Regions from separate parts of the Marinobacter sp. CH_CUG1437-1 genome, predicted to be linked through region 2. Evidence: riboswitches for the same ligand, from Rfam matches in the RefSeq annotation. Region 2 holds a riboswitch; the other holds the start of a gene.
The links. Region 2 has a riboswitch for glycine ahead of WA411_RS00470 (trimeric intracellular cation channel family protein). Riboswitches for the same ligand answer to the same signal wherever they lie in the genome.
Positions count from the first base shown of each region.

Region 1: another riboswitch for glycine. It lies ahead of WA411_RS05805 (D-amino acid dehydrogenase); the one in region 2 lies ahead of WA411_RS00470 (trimeric intracellular cation channel family protein).

Region 1 is NZ_JAYMEW010000002.1:87,647-97,217, forward strand. It holds gene WA411_RS05795 (glycerol-3-phosphate dehydrogenase/oxidase) at 1-672, shown strand, start outside; gene WA411_RS05800 (FGGY-family carbohydrate kinase) at 662-2,221, shown strand; gene WA411_RS05805 (D-amino acid dehydrogenase) at 2,202-3,422, opposite strand; glycine riboswitch at 3,585-3,677, opposite strand; gene WA411_RS05810 (putative bifunctional diguanylate cyclase/phosphodiesterase) at 3,874-5,580, shown strand; gene WA411_RS05815 (condensin complex protein MksE) at 5,591-6,217, opposite strand; gene WA411_RS05820 (hypothetical protein) at 6,210-7,646, opposite strand; gene WA411_RS05825 (hypothetical protein) at 7,639-9,571, opposite strand, start outside.
Region 2 is NZ_JAYMEW010000001.1:93,708-103,278, reverse strand. It holds gene WA411_RS00485 (Crp/Fnr family transcriptional regulator) at 1-64, shown strand, start outside; gene rnk (nucleoside diphosphate kinase regulator) at 377-763, shown strand; gene gdhA (NADP-specific glutamate dehydrogenase) at 777-2,123, shown strand; glycine riboswitch at 2,158-2,243, shown strand; glycine riboswitch at 2,245-2,343, shown strand; gene WA411_RS00470 (trimeric intracellular cation channel family protein) at 2,366-2,983, shown strand; gene WA411_RS00465 (LysR family transcriptional regulator) at 3,044-3,937, opposite strand; gene WA411_RS00460 (hypothetical protein) at 4,118-4,441, shown strand; gene WA411_RS00455 (DMT family transporter) at 4,593-5,519, shown strand; gene WA411_RS00450 (hypothetical protein) at 5,594-5,920, shown strand; gene WA411_RS00445 (monooxygenase) at 5,974-6,276, shown strand; gene WA411_RS00440 (winged helix-turn-helix transcriptional regulator) at 6,485-6,979, opposite strand; gene WA411_RS00435 (SDR family oxidoreductase) at 7,092-7,826, shown strand; gene WA411_RS00430 (2-hydroxychromene-2-carboxylate isomerase) at 7,838-8,443, shown strand; gene WA411_RS00425 (MFS transporter) at 8,440-9,571, shown strand, end outside.

The DNA.
Region 1 (9,571 bases), on a different contig from region 2:
CTGCTTGAGGTCGCGTCACGGCTGTTTCCGGGAAGCCCCATTGCCCGCAAGGACATTCTCTCAACCTGGGCCGGGGTGCGGCCCGTGGTAACCGACGGCACGGGCAAAGCGCCCTCGAAGGAAAACCGGGAACACGAACTCAGGGTAGACCGGGGCCTGGTCAGCATTGCCGGGGGCAAGCTCACCACCTTCCGGGTTATCGCCCGGGAAGCGCTCAACCGGGGACTTGGCGAAGACGCCGCCACGGTTCTGCGGCCAGAATCCGAGCCGGTATTCCAGCCAGAACATGGTTCGGCAAGACCAGCCGCGATCGGCCATCAGTGCTGGCAACGGCTCCAGGGGTTCTATGGCCCCTTGCTTGACGAGGTTCTTGCAGCTGGACCATTGGAAGCTGTTAATGCACACCAGGCTTCCGAATTGCTTTGGGCAGAGCTCTGCTGGGCCTGCCAGAAAGAAGATGTGCGGCACCTGGATGATCTGCTCCTGCGTAGAACCCGATTGGGCCTGGTGCTTCCGAAAGCGGCCGAAAGCCTTCTTCCGGAGATCCGCAGGCACTGCCAACCCCTGCTTGGCTGGGATGACGAGCGCTGGGACGATGAACAGGCCCGCTACCTGTCGATCTATCACAATGCCTATTCGATGCCGTCGGGGGAGCCGTCCGATGCCGGCTGATCCACTGATTCTGGCCATCGACAATGGCACCCAGAGCATTCGCGCGCTGTTGTTTGATACCCGCGGCAACCTTGTGGGCAAAGGCAAGCAGGAAATCGAGCCCTACTTCTCGCGGGAGCCCGGCTGGGCCGAGCAGCATCCGGATTATTTCTGGGAGCAGCTCGGGGAAGCCTGCAAGCTACTTTGGAGTTCCACGGAAGCTACGCCAGACCGGGTTGCCGGGGTCACCGTGACCACTCAACGGGGCACCGTGATCAACCTGGATGCAAACGGCCAACCTCTGCGCCCTGCGATCATCTGGCTCGACCAGCGCCATGCCAGAGTTGATGGCCCGGTCAAAGGGCCCTGGGGATGGCTGTTCAAACTGGCCCGGCTGGAAGACACCATCAACCGGTTTCGGGAAAAGACCCAGGCTAACTGGATTGCCCAGAATGAACCCGAGATCTGGGCAAAAACCCGACACTTTCTCTTGCTCTCGGGCTACCTCACGTACCGGCTAACAGGAAAATTCAGGGATTCCACCGGAAGCCAGGTTGGATACCTGCCCTTCGACTACAAGAAGCACCGCTGGGCCGGCCAACGGGATTTCAAATGGCAGACCATGCCGGTCGAGCGTTCCATGCTGCCTGAACTGGTAGCGCCCGGGGAAACATTGGGGCATCTGACCGACGAAGCCTGCCGACACCTCGGCTTGCAAAAAAGCCTGCCCGTTATCGCAGCCGCCTCCGACAAAGCCTGCGAGATACTCGGGTCCGGCGGGCTGACCCCAGACATCGGTTGCATGAGTTACGGCACCACCGCCACCATCAACACCACCAGCAAGCGCTACGTGGAACCTATCCGGCTGATGCCGCCCTATCCTTCTGCACTGCCCGGTCACTATTCCACGGAAGTGATGATCTACCGGGGTTTCTGGATGGTGAGCTGGTTCAAGCGGGAGTTCGGCCTTCGGGAGAGGAAAATCGCCGAAGAAAGGGGCATTGAGCCCGAAGCGCTGTTCGATGAACTGGTCAAAGCCGTTCCCCCCGGATCCATGGGCCTGATGCTCCAGCCCTACTGGTCGCCCGGTGTTCGTCAGCCGGGGCCGGAAGCAAAAGGCTCGATCATTGGATTCGGGGACGTTCACACCCGCTCGCACATATACCGCGCGATCCTTGAAGGCCTTGCCTATGCGCTGCGGGAAGGAAAGGAAAAAATCGAAAAACGAAGCGGTGTGAAGATCCGGAAGCTTCGAGTGGCAGGTGGCGGCTCCCAGAGTGATGCCGCCATGCAGTTAACCGCCGATGTGTTCGGATTACCGGCCGAGAGGCCTCATACCTATGAAACCTCCGGGCTCGGTGCCGCCATTGATGCGGCGGTAGGCCTGGGCCTGCATCCGGATTTCGATACGGCAGTGACAAACATGACCCGGGTTGGCGACGTTTTCCATCCCAACGAAGAAACCCGGGCCCTGTACCAGAGGCTCTATTCAGAGGTGTACCTGCGGATGTACCCCCAGCTCCAGCCCCTCTACCGGAAAATCCGGGAGATTACCGGCTATCCCCGGTAACACGCTCCGCGACCATTTCAGCGGTAATTGCGGAGAGGGTCCAGCCAAGGTGGCCGTGCCCGGTATTGTAGAACACGGTTGGCAGGCGCCCTGGCCCAACCCTGGGCATCATGTTCGGTAGCATTGGCCGCAATCCGGCCCAGGGAACTACCTTGCGAGTACAGACTCCAGGGAAGCACTGCTCAACCCAACGGGTCAGCGGGCGGATTCGGTCGTCCTTGATGTCGCGGTTGTAGCCGCTGAACTCGGCAGTACCGGCAACGCGGAAACGGCCATCGCCCAGGCGACTGGTGACGATCTTGGTGGCGTCATCCAGCAGACTGACAGTGGGTGCAGCCTTCTGCGAGGCTTCGTCTTCCAGCTCTACGGTAATGGAGTAACCCTTCACAGGGTAGATATTCACCCGGTCACCCAGCTTCTTGGCCAGCCCACGACTGCCGACACCGGCACAGATCACCACGCCGTCGAAGGTATCCCGGGTTTGCTCGGTGCCGTCATAAGCGGTCACCCAGGCATTACGCTCATCGGCGCTCAGCTCGGTCACGGTATGGCCATAACAGGTTTTTACGCCAAGGCGCTGGATGGCGTCGGCCAGGCCGTTGGTGAACTTGTGAATGTCACCTGTGGAGTCACTCTCGGTGAAAAAGCCACCGTAGTAGGTACCGGCCAGAGTCGGCTCGATGGATTTCATTTCCTCCGGGGTAACCGAACGGCGCTCAAGGCCGCCAGCGGCCAGAAGCCGAGACACTTTGGCGGCGTGATCGAAGCCGGCCTTGTCCCGGTAGATGTGCAGGATGCCCTGCTTCTTCAGATCAAAATCGATGCCCTCTTCCTGCGCCCAGGCAAACAGGTGGTCGCGGGCAGCAATGGCCAGACGGGCGGTTTCCGTGGTGTTTTTCTCGTACTGGGGAATTGCGGCGATGAACTCGGCGAACCAGCTCAGTTTATGCCAGGAAGGCTTCGGGTTGACCAGCAGTGGCGCATCACGGCGGGACATCCACTTGATGCCTTTCATGACGGTCTGCCAGTTGTTCCACACCTCGGCGTTAGAGGCAGAGAGCTGACCACCGTTGGCGAAGGAGGTTTCCATCGCCGCATAGCGGTGTTTCTCGTAAACCGTAACGTCAAGCCCGCGCTTGGCAAGGGTGTAGGCTGTGGTAATACCGGTAATACCACCGCCGATAACTGCAATTCGCTTCATTCCAATCTCCGTGAGCGCCAAGGGTTTCCTCCCTGCTCGACATGGCAGAAAGCACCCCTTCCGTCACGGGACCTGAGAGATTCACGGTCGGTTCAACAAAACCAGCCGCTTGCTCCTTCGGTGTGCCGACTGACGCGATTGTCGACAGCTCTTCGGAAAGTATTCATGTCAGCGGTCCTTTTGCCTGAGAGTTTCCGGGGCAGTTGCTCCTTCGGCGCTGATCGCAAGGGATTCAGTCTCTCCCGCAGACATGTCTGATTGGTAATAAAACCCAACCCACGGGCCTAAACATAGCAAATAACCCGGAGCCAGGAAACCAGCCGCTGCAAAGCATTCACCCTGCCACTAAGCAAATCAACTAGATAACACGCCGGCCCCGAACTATGATCAGTTCAATCGCATCATCGCTTTGCGGTGCACCAGTCGCTAACCAAGAGGATGCTTACCCGCAATGGGACAAAGACAAGGATTTCGATCAGCGATAGAAGATGGTGAAAGCAGGTTCTACGAGCTGATTGAGAGTCTGCCGATGATCGCTGTCCAGGGTTACGACAGACAGCGCCGGGTCATTTATTGGAATGATGCCAGCGCCCGTCTTTACGGTTACTCTCGCCAAGAAGCACTCGGACAGTTACTGGAAGACTTGGTCATTCCCGATCACATGCGTGACGGCGTGATTGAAGCGCATCGCGACTGGCTTGAAAACAACATCAGCATTCCTTCCGACGAACTCGAACTCAAGCATAAAGAAGGACACCTGGTTCCCGTTTACTCCAGCCATGTCATGATCAAACAGGAGAGCGGCGCCTGTGAGATGTTCTGTATCGACATCAGCCTGGAAGAACAAAAACGTGCCAGAGATGAGCTATACCGGCGAGCGAGTTTTGACGACCTGACCGGATTACCGAACCGGCATTTCATGGAAGCGGAGTTGTCGAGCCGACTCGACGAGGCAGATCGCCTGCAACAGGAACTGGCGGTCGTTTTCATCGATCTGGACAATTTCAAGATCATCAACGATACGCTCGGCCATCATCATGGTGACAGCCTTCTTAAAGCGGTGGCGGAAACCTTGAGGGCCGAACTACGGGGCGGCGACCTGCTGAGTCGCTTTGGTGGAGACGAATTTGTTCTCCTGATCTTCGACTTCGATGGTCCCGAAGCTCTACATGAGCTGATTTGTCGTTTGATTGATGCCCTGGAACATCAAGTCCACCTGGAAGGCGACTGTTACCAGGTTACCGCCAGTTTCGGTGTCAGCCTGTTTCCGCACAATGGCTCCACCGTTGCGGAGCTTATGGGTAATGCAGATGCGGCCATGTACCAGGCCAAAGAAACCGGCAAGAACGGCCTCTGTTTCTATACCCCGGATATCAATGATCGACTGGTGCAATACCAGGAAATCACCAACCTGCTCCGGGACGCCCTGAACAACGATGGCCTGGAACTGGTGTTTCAGCCCCAGATCAGCCTTAGCGAACGGAAAAGTGACTCCTGCGAGGCCCTTCTTCGGTGTTTTGATGGACAATCACGGGCCGTTTCGCCCGCCATTTTTATTCCGGTGGCAGAGAAGTCCGGCCTCATTAACCGGATTGGCGACTGGGTGATCGAAGCGGCCTGCAAACAACTCCACGCCTGGAAAAGAACGCCTCTGGCCAACCTGCGGGTTGATATCAACCTGTCGGGACGTCAGCTCACGAATCCGCACCTTGCCAACCATATTCTTGAAACCCTCGAACGCTATGAGCTGGAGCCGCACCAGTTAGGGGTCGAGCTGACCGAGAATGAAGTTTTTGGCAGTGATGAGAACCAGACCAGACAACTCGAAAAACTGAAAGAGGCTGGCTTGCACATTTCCATCGATGATTTCGGCACCGGATACTCATCGCTCGTCTATCTCAGAAAACTCCCGGTCTGTGGCATAAAAATCGACCGGAGCTTTCTCCAGCATGCGATGCAGAACAACGCCGACATGGCCATCATGGAGGCCATGATTACGGTCGGGCACAGTCTGGGTTTGAGCGTGCTTGTGGAGGGCGTCGAGACGGATGAACAGGCCCAGCTGGTGACAGACCTGGGCTGTGACCTCGCCCAGGGTTTTCTGTATGCCAAGCCGATGCCGGCCCAAAAGATGGAAGAGTTCCTGGCAAGCTTCTGAGCAGAAAACCTTATCCCTGCTCGTATTCCCGAACCAGCTCCTGCAAGAAATACAGCCCGGCAGAACTCAGGAAACACCGCCCTGCACCGGCACGAAACAGAAGATGGCGTTTATCGAGGTAGTCCAGCGCTTCCGGCACGCCTTTTTCGAACCGGGCTGCCCTGAGGATCTCCTGATACTCCTCATCGCTCGCCAACGCCGACAGGTCTTGCTCATTCAGCCCTGCATCGGGGCGCCCCAGGTATTCAAGATCCCGACCGCTGCGCGCGAAATAGCGCCCGATCAGCAGCAGGATCACCTGCACCCGGAAGGCGTTTTCATCGTGTTCCTCGTTCTCGTCGTCACTGCTCTCCTTGAGAAAGAAAAACGCGCCGGTTTCGTTGAACACCAGTTCGCTGCCCAGGTGCTCGTAGAAGGTCCGGAAATGGGACAGATGGTTGTACAACAGGTTGTAAAGCGGGTTGGCTCGCAGTTCGGAACGGTTGCTGTCCCACACATCACGCACAATCACCCGGCCGGCCTGGAACTCCCGGTAGATCGCGGCGCTCTGGGCCGGCAGGATCTGCTCGAAGTTGCTCGAGCCCTGGGTTTGATCCACAGATTCGGTGGTTTCCATCGCATCAGAGAAATCAGGCATGGTGTTGCTCTTCTTGGTTGACCGGGACGTTTCTTTCAGTCGTTTCCAGACGGCGCTTGCGGTAGACAAACTGCTCGCTGTCCGATGACTGATCCAGGATTCGGAAACGGTTGGTGGTGACCACCTGCAGGCCCTCCGGCGGCGAATTGACCAGCCGATTCAGGGCCGCCAGCAAATCCGGGAAGCGATAGCCCGGAATAAAGCCGTCCAGACGGCCGTGTAGCTCCCGTACCAGATCGAGTGTTGGCCGAAGCTCCAGCGTTTCCAGCCATTGATAAAGCTGGTTGATGCGCTGGACATCGATTCGGGTATGACGACCACTGCCCTCCACTTCCTGTAGAACCGGAACCTCGGCCTTGCGACGAAGGTCGTTCAGGCGAAGCTCCAGTTCGCTGAACAACAGCTGGTAGTAGCTGGACGATTCACCGAAGGCATAATGTTTGGGGCGCTGCTGGGCCCGCAAACCCACCAGAAAGCCGGTACTGCGGGCAAAGTCACCACCTTCCAGCCACTTTCGTTTCAGGCTGAGGGTCTCGGTTTCGCCCTTGAGTTCCTGCAGCTTGCCGTAGAAATGCTCCATGGCGTTGTACTGGACCATGCCCTGGCGAGTCTTGCGCAGGAAGTGCTCCACCTCCTGAGCCACCACCTGAATGGGTTTGTACAGGGCGTTCAGGCTGATGGAGGAACGGAACAACTGGTCCGCCAGGCTGTGATCACCATGACTTTCCAGCAGCCGAACCATGGCTTCCAGGGTCTCAAACAGGTTGCTGCCATCTGGCAGCCGGGTATCCGGGTTCAGGAACACCAGGGTTGGCTTGATGTGGCGCTCGTAGAGGGTAACGATCTGCTCAAACAGGTTCTGGCGGAACTCCAGGAATTTCTCCGGCGCCCGGCTGGCGTCGCCGGACAGATCCGCAAGCTGGGCACTGATGGTCTGCATACGCAACACGTTCTGGCGCAACAAACCAATCAGCTGACTGACCCGCTCGTTCAGATCATCCCGCAGTTCAGTATAGTCCGGGTCCGCGTCGCTGAAGCTGCTGGTTTCCAGCCGATTGCGCACATCCCGCAGGGTTACCAGATGACCCCGCAGGCGGGCATCCGTCAGTTCCTGGTACAGCGAGGCGTTACAGGCCCGCATCAGGTTGATCAGGGCATCCTGGAACACAAGACGCCGCTCGCCCTCGGCCTTGATGATGTCAATCACCAGGCCACTGCGGAACAGATTGTCGGTATTCAGCGCAAAACGCACACGATCCCGGTCGGCGTTGCCCAGGGTGCGCGTGTAGTCCATCACCTCTGCCACCAGATCGCTCTCGCGGATATACCGGGCTTCGTTCCGGTCCATTCGCTCAATCATCCGGAACAGGATCTTCGGGTGCTCGAACAGCAGCCGGGTGGTATCCAGGGTGCTGAAGCGTTTACTCATCCACCGGCTCCATCAGGCTAGCCTGGGTCTGGTCGGCCCAGTGGCTCATGGCCTCGCCGTTGGTGAAGCCTTCGGCCCCGCCCCAGAACACCAGAGTTCGCTGAGGGCTGTAGGGCCGCGCCGTCCGCATCTGGCCTACTTCCAAATGCCGGCCGATCAGGTAGATCACCTCCGCGCTGGCACTGTGGGTGGCCGCAGAGAACAGGTTGAAGCCTTGCTTGCGGAGACGCTCCAGCAGTGACGGCATCTGGCTAATGTCCACGCTGGCCAGCTCATCCAGCACCATGGGGAACGACAGCTGCACGCCCGGGTACAGCACCCGTTTCAGCAGCCGGTACACCAGCTCCAGATTGATCAGTGCAGTGGTGGAGGTGGACTGGCCTTTTTTGTCCAGGCTCGCGGCGTTCTCCTTGCGAGTGCGGTAGGAAATGCCGGTGATCACCTTGTCCATGGTCAGGCGCTTACTGCCGCCCTCCCCGAAAAAGTCCGCCACGAACACCCGCAAGCGATCGTAGAACGCATCGGACTGCAGCTGGTTGCCATACGGGTCGATGTTGTTGGCTTCTTCCACCAGGTTGCGGAATTTCGGATCGGTGTGGATGTCCACCCGGATTTCCACCAGATCGTTGATCCGCACGCCCTCCAGCTCGCGGTTGAGCTGCGCTTCGAAACGGGCAACGTGCTCGTGGTTGGATTTCAGGGCCTGCCGGTAGCTGGCTACGGTTTCGTTGTGGATGCCCACCTGCTGCTCCAGCACGTTCCAGCGTTCGGCCATGCCGGCAAACAGGTCAGAGAGGCTTTTGAAGGTTTCCCGGATAACCGATGACGCGGGGCTGTCTTTCTGCAATTCGCCTTCGGTATCTTCATGGATGCCCAGATAAACGAACTGACGAAGGTGGTCGAGGATGCTGCGCCGACGCTCTTCCAGGTCGTCCAGCTGGGTTTGAAGGTCGTCAAATGCAGCTACGGACACCCGTTCGATGTCCAAAGGCTGTTCCGCTTCCACCGCTTTGAGATGCGGGAATCGATGCTCCACGGTGCCGACGCTGCGGCTGAGGCCCGCCAGCTCCCGCTCCCTTTCTTCGATCCGCTCTTTCTCGGCTCTGGCCTTGGCGGCTTTCTGCTGCACCGCATCCTGCTTTTCCTGCTCCAGCCGGGCCTGTTCTTCCAGTTTGGCCAACTGTTCTTCGGCCGCCTGCTTCTCCTCAGTGGCATCCCGCAGGGTGGTCGCGGTGGCCGGGTAGCGCTGGAGCGTTTCGAGATCCTTTTCGATGGCTCGGATCTCTTTCTCGGTGCGCTCGATCAGCCGTGGCCGATCATGCTCCTGATTGGCGGTGTCTGCCAGCTCCGCCCGCTCCTTTTCCAGGCCATGAAGCTCGCCTTCCATATGCCGGCGCTGCTCTGCAAAGTCGGTCTGCCGGGCCGGCTGTGCCTGGTATTCCGTATCGAACCAGTCAAAGCCTTTATCATTGGGCACGAACAGCCGGGCGAAAGCCTCAATGGCAGCCTTGCTGTCGGCATCCAGATCCCGGCCCGGGCTGGCCATCACTAGGCGGGGGTCCACGGCCCGAAGCGGTGCAGCGGTAACTTCGTCCAACTGGTTCTGCAACTGCCAATGCTGCTTGCTTTCCCGTTCCTGCAGGGATTCCAGCTTGCGCTCAAGCTCCTGTTTTTTCTTCTGGATCTGCTCCAGCCGAATTTCCGCCTGGGCGGCGCTTTTCAATGCGGCCAGGTGGCCTTTCCTGCTATCGAGTTCCTCCTTCTGGATCTCCTCGATTTCCTGCAGGGTCATTTCTCCATATTGGGAGACGAGCAAATCGCCATCTTTCTGGTTCTGCTCCGCCTGTTTGATACGCCGATCAGCGGAACGGATCTCGCCCTTCAAGCCGCTGGCGTCCTGCTCAAGCTTTTTCAGAGCCTGCAGC
Region 2 (9,571 bases):
GGCGGAACAGGATGAGCAACTGCATCGGATGTATTCGGCGCCGTTCTCGCATCGCTCCAGATAAGCTGGCCCGCAATATGAGTAATTTCATGGGATTGTTGAGGACGCGGATATCAGACATTTTGATCGTTTCTTTTCTTCGTAAACTGAGCTAATTTAGCTTCCTAACATTCTTTTTTGGGCCACTGAACTTTTAAATGAAAACCGGTGTTTATGCCAATCACTCTCTCTACTCAACGGTAGCACTTCTAGCTGCCGGGCTGCGCCGTATTCGCCATTCCTTTCGCTGAATTCGTCGAAGAATCGTCGAATTCGGCGAGACCCTCTGAACACATCCTTTAACTTATTCTTGGCTTTCAAGCCTCAAGGAATCGGTATGTCTGAACGTCCAGCTATTTATGTGTTGGAACAGGATTTTGATCGTTTATCCGCCATGTTGGAGAAACAGCCACATGGCAATGAAGCCGCCCAGGCGCTTGCGCTCGAGCTTGATAGAGCAACTCTGGTGGATGCCGCGAATCTGCCTACCGGCACCGTCACCATGAACTCCTTGGTCCATTTTAAAAATGAAAGTAACGACGCGGAGTACACGATGAGGCTCGTTTACCCGAGTCAGCGAGAGGCAGACGAGGAATGTGTGTCCGTTCTGGCTCCAGCGGGTGCCGCCCTCCTGGGGCTTAGGGTAGGGGACCGTATTGATTGGCCATTCGCCGGCAAGAAGCAGCTTCGTCTGAAAATCATTGATGTAACCCAAGCAAACTGAACAAGGAAGACGCATGAATCAAACAGGCACCCTTGGCGAGCTGTACGAGCAGATCGTCCTTAGAAATCCAGCGGAACCTGAGTTTCACCAAGCAGTGTTGGAGGTCCTGGAATCACTATCGCCAGTCATAGAGAAACATCCCGAGTACAAGGAAGCGAAGCTCCTCGAGCGCATTTGTGAACCCGAGCGGCAGATCATTTTCCGGGTGCCGTGGGTGGATGATTCTGGCACGGTACAGATCAATCGGGGGTTCCGGGTTGAATTTAACTCGGCTCTTGGGCCGTACAAAGGGGGCTTACGATTTCACCCTTCCGTCAATCTGGGCGTGGTTAAATTTCTTGGTTTCGAGCAGATATTCAAGAATTCCCTGACCGGCATGCCGATTGGCGGAGGCAAAGGTGGTTCGGACTTTGACCCCAAAGGGCGATCTGACAACGAGATCATGCGGTTTTGCCAATCCTTCATGACTGAACTGTATCGGCACATTGGTGAGTATACCGATGTGCCAGCAGGCGATATTGGTGTGGGAGCCAGGGAGCTTGGTTTCCTGTTCGGCCAATACAAACGTCTGACCAATCGCTATGAATCCGGTGTTCTGACCGGCAAGGGCCTGGGATGGGGTGGTGCCCGTGTCCGCAAGGAAGCAACGGGCTATGGCACAGTTTATTTTGTGCGGGAGATGCTGGCCGCTCAGGGGATAGACCTTGAGGACAAAGACGTGGTGGTCTCTGGTTCTGGAAATGTTGCGATATACGCGATGGAAAAGGTCCAGCAGTTCGGGGGCAATGTGGTCGCCTGTTCCGATTCGAGTGGTTACGTTTATGACCCAGCCGGCATCGACGTTGCGCTGGTTCGCCAGATCAAGGAAACCGAACGTGGTCGAATCAGTGATTATGCGGCTCGTCGGCAGAATGGCAGTGATTTTGTTTCCGGAGCGTCTATTTGGGAGGTGCCCTGCAAAGTGGCCCTTCCATGCGCAACTCAGAACGAACTGACAAACTCAGACGCGAAAGCGTTGATTCGTAATGGCGTCCTGGCCGTCGCCGAGGGTGCCAACATGCCGTGTACCCCGGAGGCCATGAAATTGTTCCGCGAGGCAGGCACCTTGTTCGGTCCTGCAAAAGCCGCAAATGCCGGTGGCGTCGCAACCAGTGCTCTGGAAATGCAACAGAACGCCTCCCGAGATTCCTGGAGTTTCGATTACAGCGAACAGCGCCTGAAAGACATCATGACCGAAATTCATCGGTCCTGTTTTGAAACCGCGGAAGAATACGGCCGGCCGGGGGACTATGTGTTCGGTGCAAACACGACGGGGTTCTGTCGGGTGGCTGATGCGATGCTGGCGTTCGGGGTGATTTAACACCCCATGCCAGCTTCTTAACTTTTTAGACTCATGTGTTCTCGCAGGAGAGAGGGCCGTTGGCCCCGCCGAAGGCGCAAACTCCCATAAACGCTCAGGCAAAGGTACTGCGAGGCACCGTTCAAAGCCGTCTGGAGAGCGACTGCCAACGCAGTCCACCGAAGGGGCAAGCAGAGCCGGGCTCTGTAAACTCTCAGGTATCAGGGACAGGGGGAGAGGCCGCAGAAACTCAGGAGTCCTCTGTGCTCATCTCTATCTATATGATTGCCATTACCGCCGAAGCCATGTCAGGCGCACTCGCTGCCGGGCGTAGAAATATGGATCTCTTCGGCGTTGCTGTTATTGCCTTTTTCACCGCGCTGGGTGGCGGAACTGTCCGGGACATTCTCCTGGGTAATTTTCCAGTTACCTGGACCCAGCACCCACGCTATATCTACATGACCATTACAGGTGGGCTGGTAACGATCGTGATCGCCCGCTTTATGCGCCACCTTCGTCAGCTATTTCTGGTGCTGGATGCCATAGGCCTCGTGGCCTTCACGGTTATTGGTTGCAATGTTGCCCTTGAGCTGGGTTATGACACAGTCGTTGTTGTGATGGCCGGCATCACCACCGGCATTTTTGGCGGTATCATCCGCGACATCCTGTGCAACCGGACCCCGCAGGTATTGCGCCATGAACTTTACGCCAGTGTTTCACTGGTGGTCGCTTTTCTGTACCTGACTCTGCTTCGTCAGGGCGTGGATGAGAGCGTGACCCTACTGGCCGCATTCAGCCTGGGCCTCCTGCTCCGTATGGCCGCCATTCGCTGGCGCTTGTCGCTGCCAGTGTTCAGCTATTCGCAGGCCCGCTGGGAGTGAGGGCTCCTCGGCTTCTTGTTTGCGGAATCTGGAGCAATCGGGAGTTGGGCCAGCGTGTGATTATCTCTCGCGAAACGCTTGCTTGATGTGCTCGGCCAGAACGTCGCTGGCATTGTCCCGGCCCGCGCGCTTCACCAGCATCACTTGATAATCTGCCAATGGTGGCAGTGATTCATGAGTAAGAAGGGTGAACGGTGGCCGGATCAATCGCTTCGGAAACGCTGTAATGGCGAGGTCCGCCATCATGGCTGCCTCCTGGCTTGCGCAGTGATCACAGGCGTAGGCGATTCGATAGTCGATTCCAGCGTTATTCAGAGCGTTCAGAGCGATTCTTCGCCATGTACATCCATGTTTTGCCAAAGTGACAGGTAGTGGTGTTCGTAGGACTGCATCGCCATCTTCGCGACCCACCCACACCAGCGGTTCGGTGAGAATCGCCTCACCTCGCGAGGCGGAACCGGGTTCTCCGCCCATCACGAGGGCGAGATCAAGCTCTCCCTCATCAAGTTTTGGGATTAAATCCATGCTATGGCCTACCGCAACGTCGACCTGAACAGCGGGGTAGGACCTGGCAAACTGAGCCAACACATTGGGCAGGATGTGTTCTGCTACCGCGTCAGTGATTCCCACGCCCACGCGCCCTTCCAGGGTGGGCGCCAAAAATTTTGAAACGGCTTCGGCGTTGAGCTTGAGGAGGCGGCGACTGTAGCCCAGGAGCATTTCACCCTCCGCATTGAGTCGCACGGATCGCGCCTCGCGAACAAACAGCGTTTGTTCGAGCGTGGCCTCCAGGCGCTTGATCTGCATGCTCAACGCCGAGGGCGTGCGGAATAGCTTTTCGGCGGCCCGGGTAAAACTGCCGCATTCAGCGATAGTGACAAAGGTTCGCAACACATCGCTGTCGAGAAGCGGTAGTGCGGCGCGATTGAGCTTCCTGGTTGACTGCCTTTCCATTGCTCCACCTTTAAGAAAAAGTGAACGGTCAGTCTAAAACTTTTCGTTTGATTGATCCAACTGGAAGTAGCAAGCTAACAAAAGAGGTCGCGACCCTCTCATTGAAAAATCACTTGGCATGGGTGCCCGGTCGTTGCACGGGACGTTTTGCCAAACAGCAAATGAAAGCGGAGGCACGCGATGAACCAAATAAACCCAACCGAACAAGCCCTCCAGGCATGGGAGAAAGCGAATCAATTGGAGCTACCTCCAGAGCCACCCGAGCTGTTGTTCTACATGCCGGCGACGCCACCCAGGAACTTCTTGAGGGCGTTGGACAGAGGGTGGTGGCTATGCAAGCGTCGGTGGCTTTTCCGGCGCCACATAGTGCCACTGCTGGCCTTTGGCAAAGAGGTAGAGCGGGCGATCGGCCTTCGGCGAGAGGACATCCTCTGGGCCAACCAGCTCCCGCTGACGGTCGATGTGATCCAGGCATTAAAAGCTCGAAAAGAGAAGGTCTCCTAGTCAAGAAAGACAGGAGCACTTGGGCTTCGGACATATGAGTTCCGGGCCCTTCAGGCGCGAATCCGTTTAATCGTGTTGAAACTAACCGGGGATATACTTCCCCGGTCCTGGCGCTCGTGAAATACCGGGAATTTATTAATCGAGAGGTAGCATGAATCCAGTATCAGGGTCCGGTGTCTTTTTGTTGTCTGCAGCGTTTTCGGCCATTTTCATGGGAACGATTGGCGCGATTTCTGTTTTCGCGGGTGCCGGAGCGGAAACGGTCACCTTCTATCGGCTGTTCATCGGAGCGGTCCTGATGGCGGTGTATCTGCTCGCATCGGGTCAACGAGCAAAGATTTGTGTGTGGCCTGGAACCAAGGTACTTATGACTGGGGCTTTCCTGGCCGGTTTTGTGGTGTTTTATATATTGGCGATGGATTTCACCGCGATGGCGAATGCCGTCATGGTGCTTTATCTGGCGCCAGTAACGGCGTCTATAGCCGCCCATTTCTTTCTTGGTGAGCGCCTTACGTCTGCGAGTGTCGGGCTGGTCGTATTCGCCCTGCTCGGTTTTGCCATGATGATGGAGTTCGATTTCAACCTCAGCGGTCGTGCGGAGGAAGCAATCGGTCTTGCTTATGCGTTTTGCGCCATGCTCTGCTACTCGGCGTTCATGCTGACCAATCGGTCTATTGACGAGCGTGTGCATGTTTTCACTCGCAGTGGTTACCAGATGTTCGCCGGGGCCCTGTGTATGCTGCCATTGATGCTGCTGGAGGCAGAAACCATCTCCAATGCGCAGTGGGGCTGGTTGATTGCCGCCGGTGTGGTGCCGGGTTTCCTGGCTATCATGTTGGCCGTAATTGCTCTGAATTCCCTGCCCGCGGCCACGTTCGGCACGCTGGCCTATCTGGAACCGATTACCGTAGTGGCACTTGCCTGGGTGCTTTTCGATCAGAGCCTCAACAGCCTCCAAATGGCCGGCTGCGCCCTGATTATTCTTGCCGGGATTGCGCAGGCGTTGTTGATGAACCGACGTTGGGGAGCTGAGGCAGCATCGGAAATGCCAGCGGGTCTCGATTCCAGAGTCTCCTGAGGAATTTTTTATCAGTTCACCCGGCTTTACCCCTTCCAGCTGTGCAAAGAGCCTCGACTGACTTGGAGAATGATATGAAACAGATCAAAGCGTTTATTAAGTATGCGCTTATGAGTGCAACCCTGATCGGCCAGAGCATGACCGCGTTGGCCAGTGAGCACCCTGCGGTCGTCGAGTCCCTCATAGATCGCGGCGTAACGATCAGCGGTACCTTCGATGCGCCGGGTGGCATGACCGGCTATGTTGGAAGTATGGAAGGCTGGCCGGTTGCCTTTTACCTCACCACAGACAGGCAACATGTAGTTGTCGGTCCGATGCTGGACTCCAACGGAGTGAACCTGACTGAGTCCAAGCTCCGGGAACTGGTTTTCGAGCCGGACAATGACCCCCGCCTTTATTAGGTGTTGGCGGGGGGCAATCATATTGCTTTGATGAGCCAGGGAGGAGAGCAGCAATGAGAACCATACTCCAGGTAGATTTTCCGTATGAGGGCCCTTTTGGCGATGAGATGGCAAGTTCGATGGCCGAGCTTGCCGAGTCTATTGCCAGGGAGCCGGGGTTCCTCTGGAAAATATGGACAGAAAACAGCGAGACGTGCGAGGCAGGTGGTATCTACCTGTCCGAAGATGAGGGCAGTGCGAGGGCCTATCTGGAAAAGCACACGGCCCGGCTGAAGGAATTTGGGGTGCCGAGAGTGAATGGCAAGGTATTTCAGGTGAACGAGCAGCTGTCTGCCATCGATCATGGCCCGATTTGAGGCATGTTTGTGGGAATGGCTAAGCGCTACTGACAGAGCTTCCGAAGTTTAGCCAGACTGGTTCCTCAGGTTTATCGGCTAACGCAAGTCCTGAACTTGCGATAGTTAGGCAAGCGCCCCAGAAAAAGTTCGCTCCTAAACAAAAGCGAACATTCGCGAATCTTTAATTTTTTCGTTTCCCGCTTGAAATAAGACAAACATATTTTCTTCATTTCCTAGGAGCGCGTTTTGGGATCACATCGCGGGCTGTTCTCCCCCAATTGGGACCGACTTCGACACGAATGTCCCGAGCAGTTATTTCCTCACCGCATTCGGAGCAAGTAGTCACCGGAGACATGCGGTGGCCGCAGGATTTATGGATGTGTATCAGGGGAACCCCACGCTCATCGGTCATGTAAGTGTTGCCCCAATGCACCAGTGCCATGATTACCGGGTGTAGGGCTAGCCCTTTTTCGGTCAGCCGATATTCCTCTCGAAGTGGTTTTTCCTGATACGGAACTTTGGTCAGTACATCGTTCTCAACGAGCTTTTTCAGCCGGTCCGTTAAGACATGACGGGTAATGCCAAGCCGGCTTTCGAACTGATCAAATCGACGTACTCCCAGAAAACAGTCCCGCAGGATGATGAGTGTCCAGCGATCACCGACAACAGCCAAGGCTCTGGCCACTGAACATGGCTCTTGATCCAGCTCTTCCCAACGCATTTCTTAACTCCTCTTGGATTCCGCCTTCAGTTTAACTTGACAGGTTCCAAAAAGGAACTGACTATTAGTTAGTTCCAAAAAAGAACCCAAATGTAGCAAGGGGCAAAGAGTTATGACAAATGACGAACAACAAGTGGCTGTAGTGATCGGTGCCGGCGACGCCACTGGTGGGGCGATTGCACAACGATTTGCCAGAGAGGGCTATTTGGTCGTTGCAACAAGACGTCATCAGGACGCCTTAGCTCCGCTCGTCCAAAAGATTGAAGAAAATGGCGGTAAGGCCATCGGACTGGGCTGCGATGCTCGTGACGAAGAGGCTATGTGCGGTTTGTTCTCAAAAATTGAGTCAGAAATCGGTGAAGTAGGTGTTGTGGTGTTCAACATCGGTGCCAATGTTCAGTTTTCGATTACCGAGACAACCGGACGTGTTTACCGAAAGGTGTGGGAAATGGCCGCATTCGCGGGATTCCTTGCTGGCAGGGAGGCGGCCAAAGTCATGCTGCCGCGGAGCCGGGGAACCATCATCTTTACGGGTGCTACGGCTTCCATGCGGGGCGGTGCCGGTTTTGCCGCGTTTTCCAGTGCCAAGTTCGCCTTGAGAGCCCTGGCTCAGAGTATGGCCAGAGAACTGGGACCCAAAGGTATTCACGTGGCGCACTCAATCATCGACGGTGCGATTGACACCGCCTTTATCCGCGATAACTTTCCAGATCGCTACGCGCTTAAAGCGCAGGGCGGTATCCTCGATCCCGACCATATTGCAGAGCAGTATTGGCGGCTCCACGAACAACCCAGAGACTGCTGGACCCATGAACTGGACCTCCGGCCCTGGATGGAAACCTTTTAAGGAGTGACGCCATGACTCAAATAATTGATTTCTATTTTGATGTGGGAAGCCCTGCCAGTTACCTGGCCTGGACACAGCTGCCCGCGCTGGCTCAAAGAGCAAACTCGGATATACGCTGGAAGCCCATGCTGCTGGGGGGCGTCTTCAAAGCTACCGACAATCAGTCGCCAGCGATGAATCCAACGAAATCCCGCTATACACGCATGGATATGGAACGTTTTGCTCGGGCTTACGGTGTGACCCTGAACTTCAATCCCTATTTCCCGATAAACACGCTTTTACTGATGCGGGGTGCCGTTGGCTTTTTGGGGGCTCAAGAGTTCCATCGGTATCTGGAAGCGGTGTTTCGCGCGATGTGGGTTGATCAGAAGAACATGAACGACCCCGAAGTCGCGGCTGACGTGCTGTACCAGGCAGGATTCAATCCCGACAAGGTGCTGGCTCTTTGTGAAGACCCGTCCGTAAAGGCGGAACTCAAACAGTTCACCGAAGAAGCGGTGGAGCGTGGTATCTTTGGCGCTCCTACGTTTTTCATTGGGGACGAGATGTTCTTCGGACAAGATCGAATGCCACAGTTGGAAAATTACCTTTCAGATAGGCAGGGGGCAGAGTTTTGAACGCTTCCCCGGGCACCTATGATCGGCTGATCAATCCTGTCCTGATCGCCGGGTGCATTATCATTCTGGTCAGTTTTGCGGTTCGCGCATCGTTCGGGCTGTTCCAGTTGCCGATTGCCCTGGAGTTTCAATGGCCCAGGGAGTCGTTTTCACTCGCTATTGCGATTCAGAACCTGTTCTGGGGCATCGGGCAACCGATCTTTGGCGCATTCGCGGAACGCTATGGGGATCGAAAGGCGATTCTGGGCGGTGGCGCTTTTTACGTCGTCGGGCTGGTGTTGTCAGCATTTGCCATTACCCCTGGGCAACACCAGTTGCTGGAAATGCTGGTCGGTTTCGGCATTGCCGGTACGGGGTTCGGGGTCATCCTGGCAGTCGTCGGGCGTGCGGCTTCAGACAAACACCGGTCGATGGCGCTCGGGATTGCCACGGCCGCAGGCTCTGCCGGCCAGATTGTCGGCCCCCCAGTGGCCAACGCTCTCCTCAGCGAGATGCCCTGGCAGTCGGTTTTTATTGTCTGCGCAGGCTTTATCATGCTTTCCATGATGGCTTTGTTGCTCATGCGAGCACCGAAGCCACAGAAGCCCACGGGAGACGAAGAACCCATGGGTGTTGTCATCAAGCGTGCGGTGCGAGATCCGTCGTTCCTGTTTATTTTTATCGGTTTCTTTTCCTGTGGCTACCAACTGGCCTTTATCACTGCACACTTCCCGGCCTTCATTACGGAAATGTGCGGCCCGATTGCCCCGAACAGCCTGCTCTACACGCTTGGGGTAACGTCGGCTTCCGGTCTTGGCGCCATTTCCATCGCACTGATTGGGTTGTTCAATATTGGCGGAACACTGTGCGCTGGTTGGCTGGGGAACAAGTACTCCCGGAAATACCTGCTGGCCAGCGTCTACCTGCTGAGAACGCTCGTGTCGGCGGCCTTTATCATGACCCCGATCACCCCAGAAACGGTGGTGCTGTTTTCCGTTGCCATGGGTTCGCTCTGGTTGGCCACCGTACCGCTGACATCGGGACTCGTCGCTCATATTTACGGCCTGAAATACATGGGTACGCTCTACGGCCTGGTATTCTTCTCCCATCAGTTAGGCGGGTTTTTAGGTGTTTGGCTGGGTGGTGCGA